Regions from separate parts of the Savagea faecisuis genome, predicted to be linked through region 2. Evidence: riboswitches for the same ligand, from Rfam matches in the RefSeq annotation. Region 2 holds a riboswitch; the other holds the start of a gene.
What was found. Region 2 has a riboswitch for S-adenosylmethionine ahead of ACFQ0V_RS08215 (YezD family protein). Riboswitches for the same ligand answer to the same signal wherever they lie in the genome.
Positions count from the first base shown of each region.

Region 1: another riboswitch for S-adenosylmethionine. It lies ahead of metK (methionine adenosyltransferase); the one in region 2 lies ahead of ACFQ0V_RS08215 (YezD family protein).

Region 1 covers NZ_JBHTJF010000035.1:167,450-175,836, forward strand. The annotation lists gene ACFQ0V_RS11490 (quaternary amine ABC transporter ATP-binding protein) at 1-986, shown strand, start outside; gene ACFQ0V_RS11495 (TRM11 family SAM-dependent methyltransferase) at 1,028-1,969, opposite strand; gene ACFQ0V_RS11500 (hypothetical protein) at 1,966-2,412, opposite strand; gene ACFQ0V_RS11505 (cation diffusion facilitator family transporter) at 2,422-3,345, opposite strand; gene ACFQ0V_RS11510 (thermonuclease family protein) at 3,527-4,150, opposite strand; gene ACFQ0V_RS11515 (alpha/beta hydrolase) at 4,165-4,947, opposite strand; gene ACFQ0V_RS11520 (gamma carbonic anhydrase) at 5,073-5,585, shown strand; gene metK (methionine adenosyltransferase) at 5,623-6,813, opposite strand; SAM riboswitch class I at 6,976-7,089, opposite strand; gene pckA (phosphoenolpyruvate carboxykinase (ATP)) at 7,285-8,387, shown strand, end outside.
Region 2 covers NZ_JBHTJF010000025.1:25,491-33,877, forward strand. The annotation lists gene ACFQ0V_RS08205 (PBECR3 domain-containing polyvalent protein) at 517-813, shown strand; gene ACFQ0V_RS08210 (reverse transcriptase domain-containing protein) at 1,253-2,656, shown strand; SAM riboswitch class I at 3,314-3,419, shown strand; gene ACFQ0V_RS08215 (YezD family protein) at 3,515-3,658, shown strand; gene ACFQ0V_RS08220 (MetQ/NlpA family ABC transporter substrate-binding protein) at 3,764-4,594, shown strand; gene ACFQ0V_RS08225 (methionine ABC transporter ATP-binding protein) at 4,591-5,592, shown strand; gene ACFQ0V_RS08230 (methionine ABC transporter permease) at 5,582-6,244, shown strand; gene ACFQ0V_RS08235 (hypothetical protein) at 6,391-6,588, shown strand; gene ACFQ0V_RS08240 (SDR family oxidoreductase) at 6,741-7,619, shown strand; gene ACFQ0V_RS08245 (hypothetical protein) at 7,703-7,879, opposite strand; gene ACFQ0V_RS08250 (NADP-dependent oxidoreductase) at 8,035-8,387, shown strand, end outside.

The DNA of each region.
Region 1 (8,387 bases), on a different contig from region 2:
GATGCTTTAATATGTTGAACGTACCGACAGCAGGCAGCATACTCGTCGACGGAGAAGATATTACAAAGTATTCGAAACAACAATTGCGAGAATATCGTCAAAAGAAAATCGCGATGGTGTTCCAACATTTCGGATTGTTTAGTCACCGAACGATTTTAGAGAACGTCGAATACGGACTTGAAATTCGAGGTTTATCGAAAGAGGAACGACGTAAAATTGCGATGGATCAATTAGAAAACGTCGGATTAAAAGGGTATGAAGATCAATATCCTGACCAACTATCAGGCGGTATGCAGCAACGAGTCGGCATCGCGCGCGCTTTAACGAACAATCCTGATATTTTACTTATGGACGAACCGTTCAGTGCGCTTGACCCACTCATTCGTCGCGAAATGCAGTTAGAATTAATCGACTTACAAGAACGACTTCAAAAAACGATTATTTTCATTACACACGATGTTAACGAAGCGTTTAAACTCGGGGACCGGGTCGCTGTCATGAAAGATGGTCGAGTCGAACAAATTGGCACACCTGAAGAAATTTTAGAGCAACCTGCAAACGAATATATTTCCTCCTTCACACACGACATTGACCGTTCGAAAGTACTTCAAGCGGAACATGTTATGTCGCGTCCGCACAACATTTTAACTTTAAAAGACGGTTTGCAAGTCGGGGTTAAAATGATGCGAGAAAACGGTATTTCTTCACTCTTCGTTGCGGATCGTAGTCGTAAGTTAGAAGGCTATATTACGATCGATGACGCAATCGATGCTATTCGTGAAAAGAAATCAATTGAATCTATTTTAAGACGCGAAGTGACGACAGTGTCACCGGATACGTATATTCAAGATTTAATCCCACTCGTTCTCCAATCCGGCTTACCTCTCGTCGTAACAGACGAAGAAAACCGCATTCTTGGTATTATTTTACGAGTACACGTGTTATCAAGTTTAATTGCGGAAGATTTTGACGCTGAAACGGTATAAAGTAAAAGGAATGACTCCTTATATGAGGAGCCATTCCTTTTTTAACGTTCACAAACGATAATTTTTCGTTCAAATTTTGCCTTTCGAGCGATCGCTTCATCGACAATTGTAAATCCGATTTGTTGTAACTGTTCTTCTACTGATTCAATCGCAACGAAGACGACACGACTCGCAATGCGATACGCTGACTTTAAAATAGACGTCAACTGTTCATCCGTCACATGTGTAAATAAATTGTAAGGTAAGTCGATAATGGCTACGTCGTACGGCCCTTCAACTCGTTCAATCGGACATAATGTCACGCTCGTGTCATAACCGAAATGAGCGATATTTTCACGCGATCCGTCACAGACGAGCGGATTGACGTCGCTTCCTTCAATCGGCACACCCATTGATAACGCTTCGACGAGTACCGTCCCAATCCCACAACAAGGGTCGATCACTTTCTCGACTGCTTCAATATGAGGTACCGCGATATTGACGATCGCTCGAGCTAAGCGAGAACTGAGCGCTGTCGAATACATGCGGGGCTTCTGTTGATGATGAAACCACACCGCTTCCCCTTTTTGAACAGCACCGAAATAATACGTTCCTTCTAAATAAATGACACCGAGTTCGACCGTCGGATTATGTAAGTCTACTTCTGCTGTAATCGCAGAACCGACTGAACGTTCAATTTGACGTCTCTGCGTATGTGACCATTTTTTCTCATCGTCAAAATCGACTTCATTTAAACATGTTAATTTATACGTTTCATCTGTTTTAAATGAATAACTCGCTACACGTTCGATCAAATCTTTTTCCGTATCCGCTTCAATCCAAATAGCGAGACGACCTTTTATAAATGGACTGCGCGACGGTTCAATACAACGCTCCGTAATGATATATGGAGCGTTTGATGATTTTCCGAAAAGCGCACGCATTTCCAATTCACATACTTCTCGCTCATCCATATGGCGCACGTAATAATATAAATAGTTCATCGCGCTTCTTGACGTGCCGCTTCATACTTGCGCATCAACTGAACGACCGCTTCAATCGCTTGCTCAATCGTCCAATTCGCTTCGAAACCATTTAACGCTTCCAACGTTACATTCATATCGAACATTTTATCCGCTTGCGCATATAAAATCGCATGTTTCGCTAATGTCGGATTCGTCTCCGTCTCGATGAAATACTTTAAAAAAGCTTCCTCATCTTTCGATACGCGTAATCCGAATAATGCCGTATATGTTTGAAACACATCATCTAATTCAATCGTCATGCAATCGACATTCACTTCATCAAATGTCGCAGACTCTACATAAATAAAACTATCTTGATGCGTTTGTAAATACGTTAAAGGCTGTTGTATTACGTCTGTTACTTGTTGTTCAACGACTTCGTCTGTTTCTTTTAAACAGCGGTCGACAATCGTGTAGTTCATATTCATTCCTCACTTCATTTCAAAATTCGCTTCTTCATACCACGGGTTTAAATGGATGAGTACTTCATCAACATCTAGGTATGTTTCCATAATAGCATTGCGAATCGAACTCGACAAATCGTGTCCTTCTTGAATCGATAACGTCGCTGGAATGGCAATCCTCAAGTCTACTAAAACGTAATGACCGTGTTCACGTGCACGTAAACGGTCGATACGACGAACGTCGTCAAATTGACGAATGACTTCCTCAAACTGTACGAGACGTTCTGGCGCAACACTTTTCTCCATCAATACGTCGAGCGATTCCTTCCCCATTTCAATCGCTAATTTTAAGACGAGTAAAGCGACAATGAACCCAGCAATCGGGTCTCCATAACTTAAAAATGGTTTATCTATTGCATCTCCGACGAGTGCTAATCCAATACCGATGACCGCTGCTCCTGAAGCGTAAACGTCTGCTAAATGGTCGTACGCTGTTGCAATTAACCCTTTACTATTTTCAGCTTTTCCAATTTTGATCGTATACATGTATAACGCTTGTTTCCATACTAATGAAACGATTGCTGTAATTAATGCGATGTAACTCGCTTTTAACGGTTCTTCAAACAATGTGACAATCGCTTCGTATGCGATATAAATCGCAGCACCCGCTAAAATAATCGCAACGATTCCTGAACCGATCACTTCTGCTTTTCCGTGTCCCCAAGGATGATCTTCATCGGCTGGTCGTTTTGAAATGCGCATCGATGTGAGTGCTGCTAGTGATGCGACGACGTCTGCCGCGTTATGAAAACCGTCCGCAAGTAAGACGGGACTGTTGAAAAGCGCCCCTACTCCTATTTTTAAAATCGTTAATAAAATATTACTAATTAAACTAACCCAAATCGCGACGAGTGCTGCGAAGGAGTGTTTCTGTTCTACTGTTTGTTCCATCAAATTTCTCCCCTTTCAAAAAGTTTGCATACAGGCAACAAAAAAACCTGACATCGGAATGTCAGGTTTAGCGTGTTAAAAAACATATACAGTTGTGTCTTTGTATGCAAATGGGTGCGATATTCATCGTTATCCCTCTTTTTTATAAGTTTTGTATTAATTAGTATAACACATATTTCTATCAATCACATACTTTTTGAATATCTTTTTTGCTTTTTTCGTCATATGGATAACGATCTGTATTAAATCCTCTTGAATGCGCATATCCTTCTAAGCTCCAAATTCCACATTTATTCTCTCTCGCTTCCGCTTCAATTTCTTTAAAGCGCGTCACGTATGAATCATTTGGCGGGTAAACGAAAGCGACACGTGCGAGTCCTTTGCGGAGTAACATTTCTTGCACACTTTCGCCATCGACATAAATATATGCGAGCAAGCGACCATATTTATCTTCTTTCTCACCGACATCAAATTCAATTTCAACTTTACCGTCTTTCATCAATTCTTTCATAAAATTGGAGGCTTCAGGTCCGAATCGTTCTGTCGTTTTTTTAGGATGGACAGTTTCCGGTGTATCGACGAGAAGGTAACGAACTGCTCTCTCTTCTCCTTCGTACATAATTCGAATCGTATCTCCATCGACGACGCGGACTAATTCAACAGGAATTAATCCTTCCCTTGAAGGTGTGGCATCTTCCGAGTCGAGTAAATCGATACCGAAATATCCAGCAATGGCGACGACGATAATGGAAATAATCCACTGTTTAAAGTTTTTCGGTTGTTCTTTCTTTTGTTGTTGAGTCATTATTCTTTCCTTTCTTACACGATATATCCTAAAGAACGTAACACATTGTTCATAAAATCATTCGCATAAGCGAGCATCTCTTCTCGCTCTTCTTCTTGCCACACGTCATGACGTACGAGCGGCCATTTTTTAAACTGTAAATGAGATAATTTCCTCTCATAAAACCATTGTTGCGTGTAATTTGGATTTGTCACTTCATCTTCTGCCCCGACAAAAACTAATGTCGAAATGTCTTGATATTTGCGTTCTGTCTGTTCAATCGTCTTCATCAAGAGTTGCAAATCGTGATACCAAGAGCTCGTCACGACGCAATGATATAGCGGATCCTCTTCAAACTGACGTTGGTGTAAATCGTCTCTCGTCAGCAACGTACTATTGATCGCGTGGTCAATTTTAGAACTTGGACTAATTTTCATTAACATCGTCAACAGTTTAGGAGGTTGATATGTTAACTCGAGCCATGGAGACGTTAAAATAACGCCTGCGCATTCGATATTTTCTTTTTGAAGTAAACGAATTAACAATGTTGCGCCAAAACCATGACCGATTAAAAATAATGGCAACTCTTCCGCATGACATGCGGCAATAAGACGTTTTATATATAAATTATAAGTGCCGATTGCCTCATTATGTACATGGCCTTCAATTCCGTGACCCGGTAAATTTCCTGTAATGACGTGGCATTGATTTGAACGCAACTGTTGGATGAGCCAAGCATATCGTTCGTGATGCTCGTAAGCACTATGAATGAGCCCAACTACAGCTTTCGCTTGTCCCTCTGCTTCCCATTTCCACAATCAAATCGACTCCAATCTGCTTCAAAAATGAAAGGATTCCTTATTTTTCTTCCTATTTCATTTCTTTTTCAATTATTTTTTGCTAGGCTTATTATACATGATTTATGAAGAGAGGAGTGAACGGAATGATTTATCCATACGATGGAAAGACACCTAATATTGATGAAACCGCTTATATTGCGGATTTTGTAACAATTACAGGTGATGTAACGATCGGTGCGTACAGTTCGATTTGGTTTAATACAGTTATACGAGGTGATGTCTCACCGACAAAAATTGGAGAGCGAGTGAACGTGCAAGACTTTTGTTGTTTGCATCAAAGCCCTAGCCATCCACTCATTTTAGAAAATGACGTCACGATTGGACACCGCGCAACACTCCATAGTTGCCATATTAAAGAGAAAGCATTAATCGGGATGGATGCAACGATTTTAGACGGTGCTGTCATCGGAGAAGGTGCATTTATCGGTGCAGGGAGTCTCGTCCCCCCTGGGAAAGTAATTCCGCCGAACAGTTTAGCTTTCGGTTCGCCTGTTAAAGTTGTACGTGAATTGACAGAAGAAGATAAAAAAGATATGGAACGTATTCGAACGGAATATGTTGAAAAAGGACAATATTATAAAAGCATTCAAAAATAAAAACAGCGAAGAGATTTTTTCTCTTCGCTGTTTTACTTTATTTCGTTAACTCTTTTAACTGTTCGACTTTATCAAGCTTCTCCCATGGAAGTTCAACGTCTGTGCGACCGAAGTGGCCATATGCTGCTGTTTGTTTGTAAATCGGGCGACGTAAATCGAGCATTTGGATAATTCCTGCTGGGCGTAAGTCAAATGTTTGACGTACTGCTTCCACAAGCTTCTCCTCGCTCACTGTACCTGTTCCGAATGTTTCAACTGCGATCGAGACAGGTTGCGCAACACCGATTGCGTACGCAATTTGTACTTCACAATGTGTAGCGAGTCCTGCTGCTACGATATTTTTCGCAACGTAACGTGCTGCATATGATGCAGAACGGTCTACTTTTGTCGCGTCTTTTCCAGAGAATGCTCCTCCGCCGTGTCGTGCATAACCGCCATATGTATCGACGATAATTTTGCGACCTGTTAAACCAGCATCTCCTTGTGGACCTCCGATGACAAAGCGTCCTGTCGGGTTAATGAAATATTTTGTGTCTTCATCTAACCATTGTTGTGGCACAATAGGTCGAATGACATGTTCAAGAATATCTGCTTCAATTTGTTCGTTCGTTACTTCTGGATGATGTTGTGTAGAAAGAACAACTGTATCAACACGCACAGGCAATTTATTTTCATCATATTCAATCGTAACTTGTGTTTTTCCGTCTGGACGTAAGTAAGGAATCGTTTCATCTTTACGAACATCAGCTAAACGCTTCGACAATTGATGCGCTAAGCTAATCGGGAGTGGCATAAATTCAGGCGTTTCATTACATGCGTATCCGAACATTAATCCTTGGTCGCCTGCTCCAATCGCATCTAATTCATCATCTGAAAGTTCACGCATTTCTAACGCTTGGTCTACCCCTTGTGCGATATCTGGTGATTGCTCGTCAATCGCTGTCAATACTGCGGACGTTTCCCAGTCGAAACCATACTTTGCACGTGTATACCCAATCTCACGTACTGTATCACGAACAACTTTCGGAATATCTACATATGTAGATGTCGTAATCTCACCTGCTACGAGCACGAGACCTGTCGTGATAGTCGTCTCACAAGCTACACGCGCAGCTGGATCTTCTGCTAAAATGGCATCTAAAATCGCGTCTGAAATTTGGTCACACATTTTATCCGGGTGACCTTCCGTAACCGATTCTGATGTGAATAATCGGCGATTACTCATAATATTTCCTCCTCTATAGTATAAAAATTGACCCGGTACTCCGTTACCCATGTTTTTTCGCCCGAACTACTAGACGAGCACATGCCGATGCGTCAATTCATAAAAAAAACCTTTCTCTCACGATTAGTCATGAGGGAAAGGTTTATACACGAACAGCACCTTTCACTCTTATCGTCCAAGGAACTTCCTTGCTTTCAGGTTGGCACCTTCGCATGCAGTGAAATCATGCAGGTTGCTGGGTTTCATAGGGCCTGTCCCTCCACCAACTCGGGATAAGAGTATCCGTTTCAACGATAATCTTACAAAACCGTTACTAATTTGTCAAACTTATATACTTATCTTTTGCGCTTTAAAAGATTTTAATAGACTATCTTTTTTAATGTGTTATACTAATTACGAAATGTGTTATCACCCAACTTTTTTAGTTGGTTCTTATACTCAATAATAATACTGTAAAAGGAAGGTACGTACAATATGATTACTGCTAAAATGACTACTGAACTCGAACAATTACTCGCGAACAAGAACATCGTCATGCAACCATCTGTCGCTACTTTAGTAGAGAAGGCGGTCAAACGTGGCGAAGCGCAATTAACTTCTGACGGTGCAATCGTTGCAACGACTGGAAAATACACAGGTCGTTCACCAAAAGATAAATTTATCGTAGAAGAAGAATCAATGAAAGACGAAATTAGCTGGGGAAAAGTGAACCGTCCAATTTCTGAAGATGTGTTCAACAACTTATACAAAAAAGTAACAGATTACTTAGCTGAAAAAGAAGAAGTATTCGTCTTTAAAGGATTTGCTGGCGCAGATAAAAAGACACAATTATCCATTCAAGTTGTTAACGAATATGCATGGCACAACCTTTTCGTGCATCAGTTATTCATCCGTCCAACTGAAGAAGAGCTAAAAACACATGAAGCTCAATTTACAATCGTATCAGCACCATCTTTCAAAGCTGATCCTGCAGTAGACGGAACGAATTCTGAAGCATTCGTACTCGTGTCATTCGAAAAACGCATCGTCTTAATCGGTGGTACAGAGTATGCAGGAGAAATGAAAAAATCAATCTTCTCGATTATGAACTACTTATTACCGAAAAACGGTGTGTTCTCAATGCACTGTTCAGCAAACGTTGGAGAAGAAGGCGACGCTGCTTTATTCTTCGGGTTATCAGGAACTGGTAAAACAACTTTATCAGCAGATGCTAACCGTAAATTAATCGGTGACGATGAGCACGGTTGGTCAGACGACGGTGTATTCAACATCGAAGGTGGATGCTACGCGAAATGTATCGATTTAACAGAAGAAAAAGAACCTGAAATTTACAATGCGATCCGTTTCGGTTCAGTCCTTGAAAACGTCGTAATCGATGAAGATACACATGAGCCAGACTACTTCTCAGGTGAACTTACTGAAAATACACGTGCGGCTTACCCAATTCATTACATCGACAATATCGTAACACCATCGGTTGCAGGCCACCCGAAAACAATCGTCTTCTTAACAGCAGACGCATTCGGCGTATTACCTCCAATCTCAAAATTGACGAAAGACCAAGCGATGTACCACTT
Region 2 (8,387 bases):
CATATCATGTAACTAAAAAAGAAAAGCAAACTACTTGTGAAAAGGCAAACTATTACCCCACCTATAATCATAAAAGAACCTCCTAATTCACTTTAATCAATCAGGACTTAGTCATGAACGTCGTATTTAAAATTTAGAAATCAAATGTATAAAGAAGAGTTTAATATGTTATTTGGAAGCCTTTGTATAGAAGTGAATCTGTCTTCTGATGAAATCATTTAAAGGATGCTAGGTGATGAGAAAAGTAGCATTGCTTAATTATAAAGGGTTATCTTTAGAAACCGTTAGAGTATACATTGCAAGAGGAGAATATTTGATTAGCATTTTATAATGTTATAGCCATTCGAAGCTCTTATTCATTACAAATTTATTATTGAATTTGAAAATGCATATTTTCGTTGAATGCGGATCTAGATAATGATTTTCCCCTATCAAAACGCGATGGTAAAAGAAAGCTATTCATTTTTAAGATTATACCTTATACTAGGACTATAATCTTAAAAAGGTTGTATGTCCATGATAATTAATATCAATCCTGATGTGATAGAAACTCAACTAGTAGGATTTGTTCCCGAGTGTATCATCAATTATTATGCCATTCAGTGTGCGAGCCTTGCAGTATATATGCCTCCAGGTGTTTTAAAACATTTAAAAAAGCGTGATTATTGGGATGATTTCCTCAAGTACTATCAAGATATACCTAGCATAATTGCAACACCTGATTATGCTGGACAAAATCCAAAAGAACCTAATACGATAGAAATATATAAAGGTTATTTGAGGTGGGAAAGGTTCCCCACGCGCTATCTGTAAAAATAGTTACCAGAGATCAGGATTGCCGCCCTGCTGATAGCCTTTATAATCAATAAGCCTCGTTCATTTATTATGAAGGAGGTATTTTATATTTTGTACTAGATAGTAAACAACAAAGTGTAAAATTTGCTTTTTATCCACTTAAATGGGATAATATAGTTGTTCTGTGAAAATAGTCGCAGAAGTGTTGAGTTTCACGCTTGTCAAGGTTATAAATATTTATAACCTCAACAAGCAACCTAGTGAAATCTACCAAGAACAGCACAAGCTGGATCTCTGAAGAAGAACTAGACAAACTTAGCAGCATTGTAATTACCTCCATATGGTAAGTATAATGTAGTGTTTAAGAACAAGAACTCCGTTTTATACGGGGATAGTGGTCAACAGAGCATTCATCTCGGATGAATGACACCAAATTAGGCTAGGAGGTTTTCTGGTTATGAATCAGAGTAATGGACCACAACACCAATTACATAACCTCTCTAGCTCTTCTATTATTAAATGGGAGAAGTACAAGACTAAAGGTTATTTGCATTTTGATGAACGGATACATATAGGGCATATGAAGGCTAATCTTTTGAATGAAGATTGGGTCGCTTCGTATGCTTTTTTACCGTTTATACATTTTGAGATGAATTCTAAAAGATATGTAACGATTAAAGAAGTGGATGAATTGGGTCAGGTAATTAAAAGAAAAGAACAAGGGAAGCCTAAAAGCCGTAAAATATTTTATGCTGCCCATAAGGATGGCTACATCTATAAATATTATGGTGACTTATTAAACAATGCTTATAATAAATATGCAGTTGACAATCATATTGATGACAGCGTGATAGCATATAGAAATAATAAACCAGGAAAAAACAATATTGATTTTGCGTTTGAAGTATTCAATCATCTGTTTAAGTTTGAAAATGCAGTAGTCATCACAAGTGATTTCACTAAGTATTTTGATAACATATCACACCAAACATTGAAACAGAATATAGGAAGAGTACTAGGTGTAGAAACCTTAAAACGAGATTGGTATCAAGTATTTAAGAATCTTACACGATTTACATATGTCGATAGGAAAGATATTGATATGTTTTTAGAAGCAAAGCATGGAAGAACATTGAACAAAAAAATCAAGACATATAAAATTAATCGAATTATGACTTCAAGTGAATTTAGGACGTTTAAAAAAGAATATTTAAAACATAATCCCAATCCTGATTCTTATGGAATTCCACAAGGATCAAGTATGAGTGCAGTTTGTTCTAATGTACATCTGATTGACTTTGATAAAGAAGTAATTGACTGGTGCAATAAAAGGTCTGCTAATGCAATGTATAGAAGATATTGTGATGATTTAATAGTAATTATTCCTCTTGAAAGACAAAATACAAGAGAGTTTGAATCAATCCGAAATGAGTTATTTGAAATCATTGATAAATATAAAAGTGACGGATTAGATGTGCAACCTGAAAAAACAGAAATACGGTTATGGGATGGTGACTATATACTAGATGAGCAATTACAGCCATCTAAATTAGATTACTTGGGGTTTGTGACTGATGGACAGATGATTCAATTAAGGGAAAAAAGCCTTTTCAATTATTATACTAGAGCATATCGCAAGGCCAAAACAGTAAAACGTATTGAATATGCGACAGGACGACCGGGACCCAAAAGGTCATTGTATGATTTATACACCCATCTGGGATTCGATTACAAAAATCGTGGGAACTTCGTTACTTATGCTTATAGAGCACATAGGAAAATGTGTCAGTTGCCAGTGAAGAGTCTGATTAAGAAGCAGGTTAAGAGGCATTGGGGCAAGATACATAGAAGATTAAATTAAATTTTATTAATACCGAGGGAAAGAAGCCTTAGCAACAGGAAAATCTGACAATTACCTAGGATAAACATTGAATTTGTAATCGGTATTTCTATATGGGCTAAGACATGGATTGTAATCATTGTAACGACATTATTACTTTAGCCTAACACCACTAAAACATGAAGCACAACTGATCCTAAGTATGATTATAAGTTTTGGTGGAATAGCAATTTATCTTTGGATCTTGTCTAAAATAGAAAAAGTAAGTGAAAATTGACGATTACAAAGATCGTACGAAGGAGACTTTACCTGCATGAAGTGCTCGCTCGTTATATTTGAATGGTTAGTGTAGTTGGAGCATTGCTCGTCGTGTTGTTTATTGGTTTAAGTATCCGGATGTTGTCTGTGAAGTGTGCGATGGATGAAGAGTTCCGCTAGTGATTTATTGTTAAAGAGAAAGTATCAGTTTCTGAAAACAAAATTGGTGCTTTTCTCGTTTAAGTTTAGCTTTTTCATTATTTTAGACATTTCGTGTCGATGGGATTAGGCAAGGAAGAACCATTTTCATTCTGCTCTAAACACTCTACTTTCTTTATTTTCTAAAAATTTAAATAAAATCTGTTGACATTGTTAAAAAGACAGGATATGATAACAACTAATTTCATAAATTAACGATAACTCTTATATCGAGAAGCGGAGGGACTGGCCCTGTGAAGCTTCGGCAACCATTGATTTTTTATCAAACGGTGCCAATTCCAGCAAGGGAAACCTTGGAAGATGAGAGGAGCAGTGCATATTTCGTATGACGCGACCTCTTTTTATATAGGGGTCGCTTTTTACTTTTAATGCACGTTCTACATAAAAGAAGGAGGGGTGTTTATGGGAAAAGAAAAGGATGAAGTGCTTGCAATTATTGAACAAGCCTTGCAAGAATTGCAGTTTGGAGAGGTTCATATTACCATTCATGAAGGACAAGTTGTGCAAGTTCATCGCACAGAAAAATTTAGAATATCCACGTCGTAAGAAGCTGACTAGACAACTAGAGGCCTCTTCGTTTGAAGATTTGTGCTCCTAAGCACGTCATCTTCATCGAAGGGGCTTTTTATATGGAGAAAAGGAGAATGCATAATGAAACAACTACTAACATGGTTCCTCGTATTGAGTACTGTTCTTATATTTACAGGATGTGACGGAGAAGCAAAGGGTGAAACAAATCAAACCATTACGATTGGAGCTACAGCTGGTCCATATAGTGATCAATTAAAAGAAGGAATCGCACCGATTTTAAAAGAGAAAGGATTCACGTTAAACATTATTGAATTTCATGATTATATTCAGCCGAATAATGCATTAGAAGAAGGGGATGTCGATGCGAATTTATTCCAAAACCGTTTATACTTATCGAATTTTAACGAGCATCAAGGGACGAAGCTTACTGCGCTTTTTGCTGTCCCGACTGCTCCCATTGCGATGTATTCAAAACGACATCAATCGCTCGACGATCTTGAGCCAGGAATGACGATTTCATTACCGAACGATACGGTGAATTTAGCTCGTTCGCTCAATATGTTAGAGAGCTACGGGTGGTTAACAGTTGATCCAAATGTTAACCCGATTACAGCCTCTGAAAAAGATGTTATCGATAATCCGTATCATCTAAAGTTGAATCCGTTAGAAGCGGCAGCGACCCCTCGTTCTCTTGAGGATGCTGATTTTGCTTTCGTCAATGGAAATTATGCGATTGCTTCTGGATTGAAGTTGACAGAAGCAGTGGATGTTGAACAAACATCGGAAGATTTTTTAATTTATTTAACGATTCGTGAAGGAGAGGAAGATGAGCCGTTCGTTCAAGCATTAAAAGAAGCGTATGAATCGGAAGAATTTTATACTTATACACTAGAACATTCCCAAGGGTACGTCTTACCTCCATATCAACAAGAACAGGAGGCGAAAAAATGATTGAAGTACGCCAAGTAACGAAACGATACGGTAATGTGCTCGCATTGGATGATGTATCGGTAACGATTGAACGCGGTGATATTTTTGGCATGATTGGCTACAGTGGAGCAGGGAAAAGTACATTGCTTCGTTGTTTGAATGGATTAGAGCAACCGACTTCAGGTGAAGTTATTATTGATGGCATCGACATTACAAAAGTATCTAAACGTGCATTGCGTCAAATACGACAAAAAATTGGAATGATTTTTCAACATTTTCATCTTATTCAAACAAAAACCGTATACCAAAATGTGGCTTTTTCTATGAAGGTAGCTGGAAAATCAAATGCTGAAATTGCCGAACGTGTGCCAGAACTGTTGCATCTTGTCGGACTGTCAGATCGAGCGAATCATTACCCTGCTCAACTTTCAGGAGGACAGAAGCAACGAGTGGGAATCGCGCGAGCGTTAGCAAATAATCCAGATATTTTATTATGCGATGAAGCGACATCCGCTCTCGATCCGACAACTACAGCATCTATTTTGCAGCTTTTAAAGAAAATTAATGAAGAACTCGATATTACGATTATTCTCATTACGCACGAAATGGAAGTCGTACAAACGATTTGCCATCGCGTTGCGGTAATGGAAGACGGGAAAATTGTAGAGGAAGGGGATGTGTATCATATTTTTGCCTCCCCCGAACAGCCACTGACAAAGCAGTTTGTTGATACTGTTCATTCATTAACATTGCCTGCTCGATTGTTAGAGGAGCGGACAGGAGACATTTTACAATTAACGTTTCGAGGAGATGATGCCGAGCAAGCAATCATTTCAAAGGCGGCAACTCGTTTTGCAGTTGATCTCAATATTTTACATGGACAAATTACGTACATTCAAGATCGAGCGCTCGGAACGTTGATTGTCGAGTTGTTAGGTGAACCGAAAGAACGAAAACGGGCGGCGGCTTGGTTAACGGAACGAACGAATCGATTGGAGGTGCTCGGCTATGCTAGTTAATATGGCGGATGAATTTGTTCAAGCATTCATTGAAACAGGCTGGATGCTTGGAATCGCGACATTCTTTTCGATTGTGGTCGGTGTACCATTAGGTGTCTTTTTATTTGTAACGAGTGAAGGGATGTTTTGGCAAAACCGAATCGTTCAATCGATTGCTGGCACGACGATTAATATTATTCGGTCGCTCCCGTACATTATTTTACTTGTTTTGCTCATTCCATTAGCGAAAGCATTATTAGGGACATCGACAGGACCGACGGCGGCAAGTGTTTCACTCGTGTTCGCAGGTATTCCATTTTATGCGAGACTCGTTGAAAGCGCGCTTCGAGAAGTGGACCGCGGTGTCATTGAAGCAGCCGAATCATGCGGGGCTTCCCCATGGCGTATCATTTGGGATGTTTTATTACCCGAAGCGAAGTCTGGCATGATTGCGGGTCTTACGGTGACGGTTATTAGTTTGCTTGGTTACTCTGCAATGGCCGGCATGATAGGTGGCGGTGGCATCGGAGACTTAGCCATTCGGTACGGATATCACCGCTTCCAACAAGAAGTGATGATTGCGACAGTTATCATTTTAATTATCGTCGTTCAATTGATTCAATCGGTAGGGGATCGACTATCCAAAAAAGCGAATAAAATGAATGTAACGTGAAAAAGTGACCATTACCCTGGTATATATTTAGATATTCCACTTAAATAATTTCAGTTTTCCGATGTGACAGCAGTAGCGCTAAGGTATAAGATGAGAGTGATATGCTTGATTGATGCATGTTGTTAATCATCGGAAGGAGAATTTCCATGAATGAAGTGCTCGCTCGTTATATTCGAATCGTTAGTGTCGTCGGGGCATTGCTCATCGTGCTCATTCCTTTTTTATTTCGCACACCGACACCTGTCGCGTTAAAAATTATATTCGGTTTGCTCGTCGTGTTGTTTATCGTTTTAAGCATTCGGATGTTGTCTGTGAAGCGTGCGATGGATGATGCGCCGCGTTAGTTTACTGCTCATAAGGAAAGCATCGATTTCTGAAAAGAGATCGGTGCTTTTTTGTATGCATTTGCAGAACAGAAGGAGGTATTTTTGAAAAATGTTTAATGTTATGTGAGGAGGGCATCGGTAGAGTAATCATTCAAAAAGGAGAGATGGCAATGACGAAAGAATATTATGAGGAAGTCGATGAAGCTGTTGGTCGTCAACAGCAACAACAGCAACCTGGAATTGAATGCGACATGGAACCAGCTCCGATTTTTGACAATGGAACAAAAGGCGCTGGTCGCTTACGTGGCAAGAAAGCATTAATTACAGGAGGGGATAGCGGAATCGGGCGAGCTGTCGCATTAGCGTTTGCGAAAGAAGGAGCGGACCTTGCGATCGTCTACTTAGACGAAAGAGAACGTAAAGATGCGGAAGAAACGTTGCGTGCGGTGGAACCGTACGGGGTTCAAACGTATATGGAACAGTTGGACGTGAGTCGCGAAGAAAATAGTGCACCGCTCATTCAGCGTGTGCGTCAACAGCTGGGCGGATTAAATATTTTAGTTAATAATGCGGGAAAACAATTTCCACAATCGACAATCGCAGACATTTCAAGTGACCAACTGCATGAAACATTTGAAACGAACTTTTTTGGCTTGTTTTATGTGACGAAGGCAGCGGTTGCAGAGATGAAGCAAGGCGATGTCATATTGAATACGACATCGATTACTGCTTATAACGGTTCACCTGAACTGATGGATTATGCGGCGACGAAAGGAGCGATTACCGCTTTTACTCGTTCGCTCGCTTTAAATCTCGTCGATCGAGGCATTCGTGTAAATGCCGTGGCGCCAGGACCGATTTGGACGCCTTTAATCCCTGCGACATTCGATTCGGAAAAAGTCGAACATCACGGGGAAGATACTCCGATGGAGCGACGAGGACAACCGGCGGAAGTTGCAGGAGCGTATGTCTTTTTAGCATCCGATGAAGCGAGTTATATGACGGGGCAAACGATTCATGTGAATGGCGGAGATTATACGAGTTCTTAAATCGCGTGAATGATGTATTCCTGTTAGATCGATGAAAAAATAAACCGTTTGAATCTCTAGTTTTGATTCAAACGGTTCATTCGTTATTCAAGCTCTTTCGGGATGTGAATAATCGTTTCATTGGATAGTTTGTCCACTGCGTTCCATCGTTCCGCTGTCGTTTGTTTATCGAGTTCTGTCGAAAGGATAGTGGAAGCGGAATAGGCGTTAAACGTTAAAGCGAAAGCGCCGATGAGGATTAATGGTTTTAAGTGTGGCATCATGATTACTCCTTCCATTTCCTTTTTCTTCAATATACGTGGAATGGCTTGTGGAATCAAGAGAAGGGAGTCGTACGCTTCATTATTTTTGACATCTCGTGTCAATGGCGTATCGTGTAAAGGGAAAGCTTAATTTTGAGAACGGAGGAATGAAAATGAATGTAACAAATGAACAAATTCAACTCGCACGACGTCCTGTCGGCACACCGGTGATGGAAGATTTTGCGTTTGTCGAAGCGCCGATTGCGTCACCTGAAGACGGCGAATTGCTTGTACGCACGGTGTACGTGTCGGTCGATCCGTATTTGCGTGGTCGCATGCAAGATGCGAAGTCGTACATCCCACCTTTCCAGTTAGGTGAAGTGATCTCAAGCGGTGTCATTGCGCAAGTTGTCGAGTCTAAATCGGACCAATTCACAAAAGGAGACCTCGTCCTCGGCGCATTAGGGTGGCAACGTTATACGATTACACGTGCGGAAGCAGTGCGCAAAATTGATGCGTCAATCGA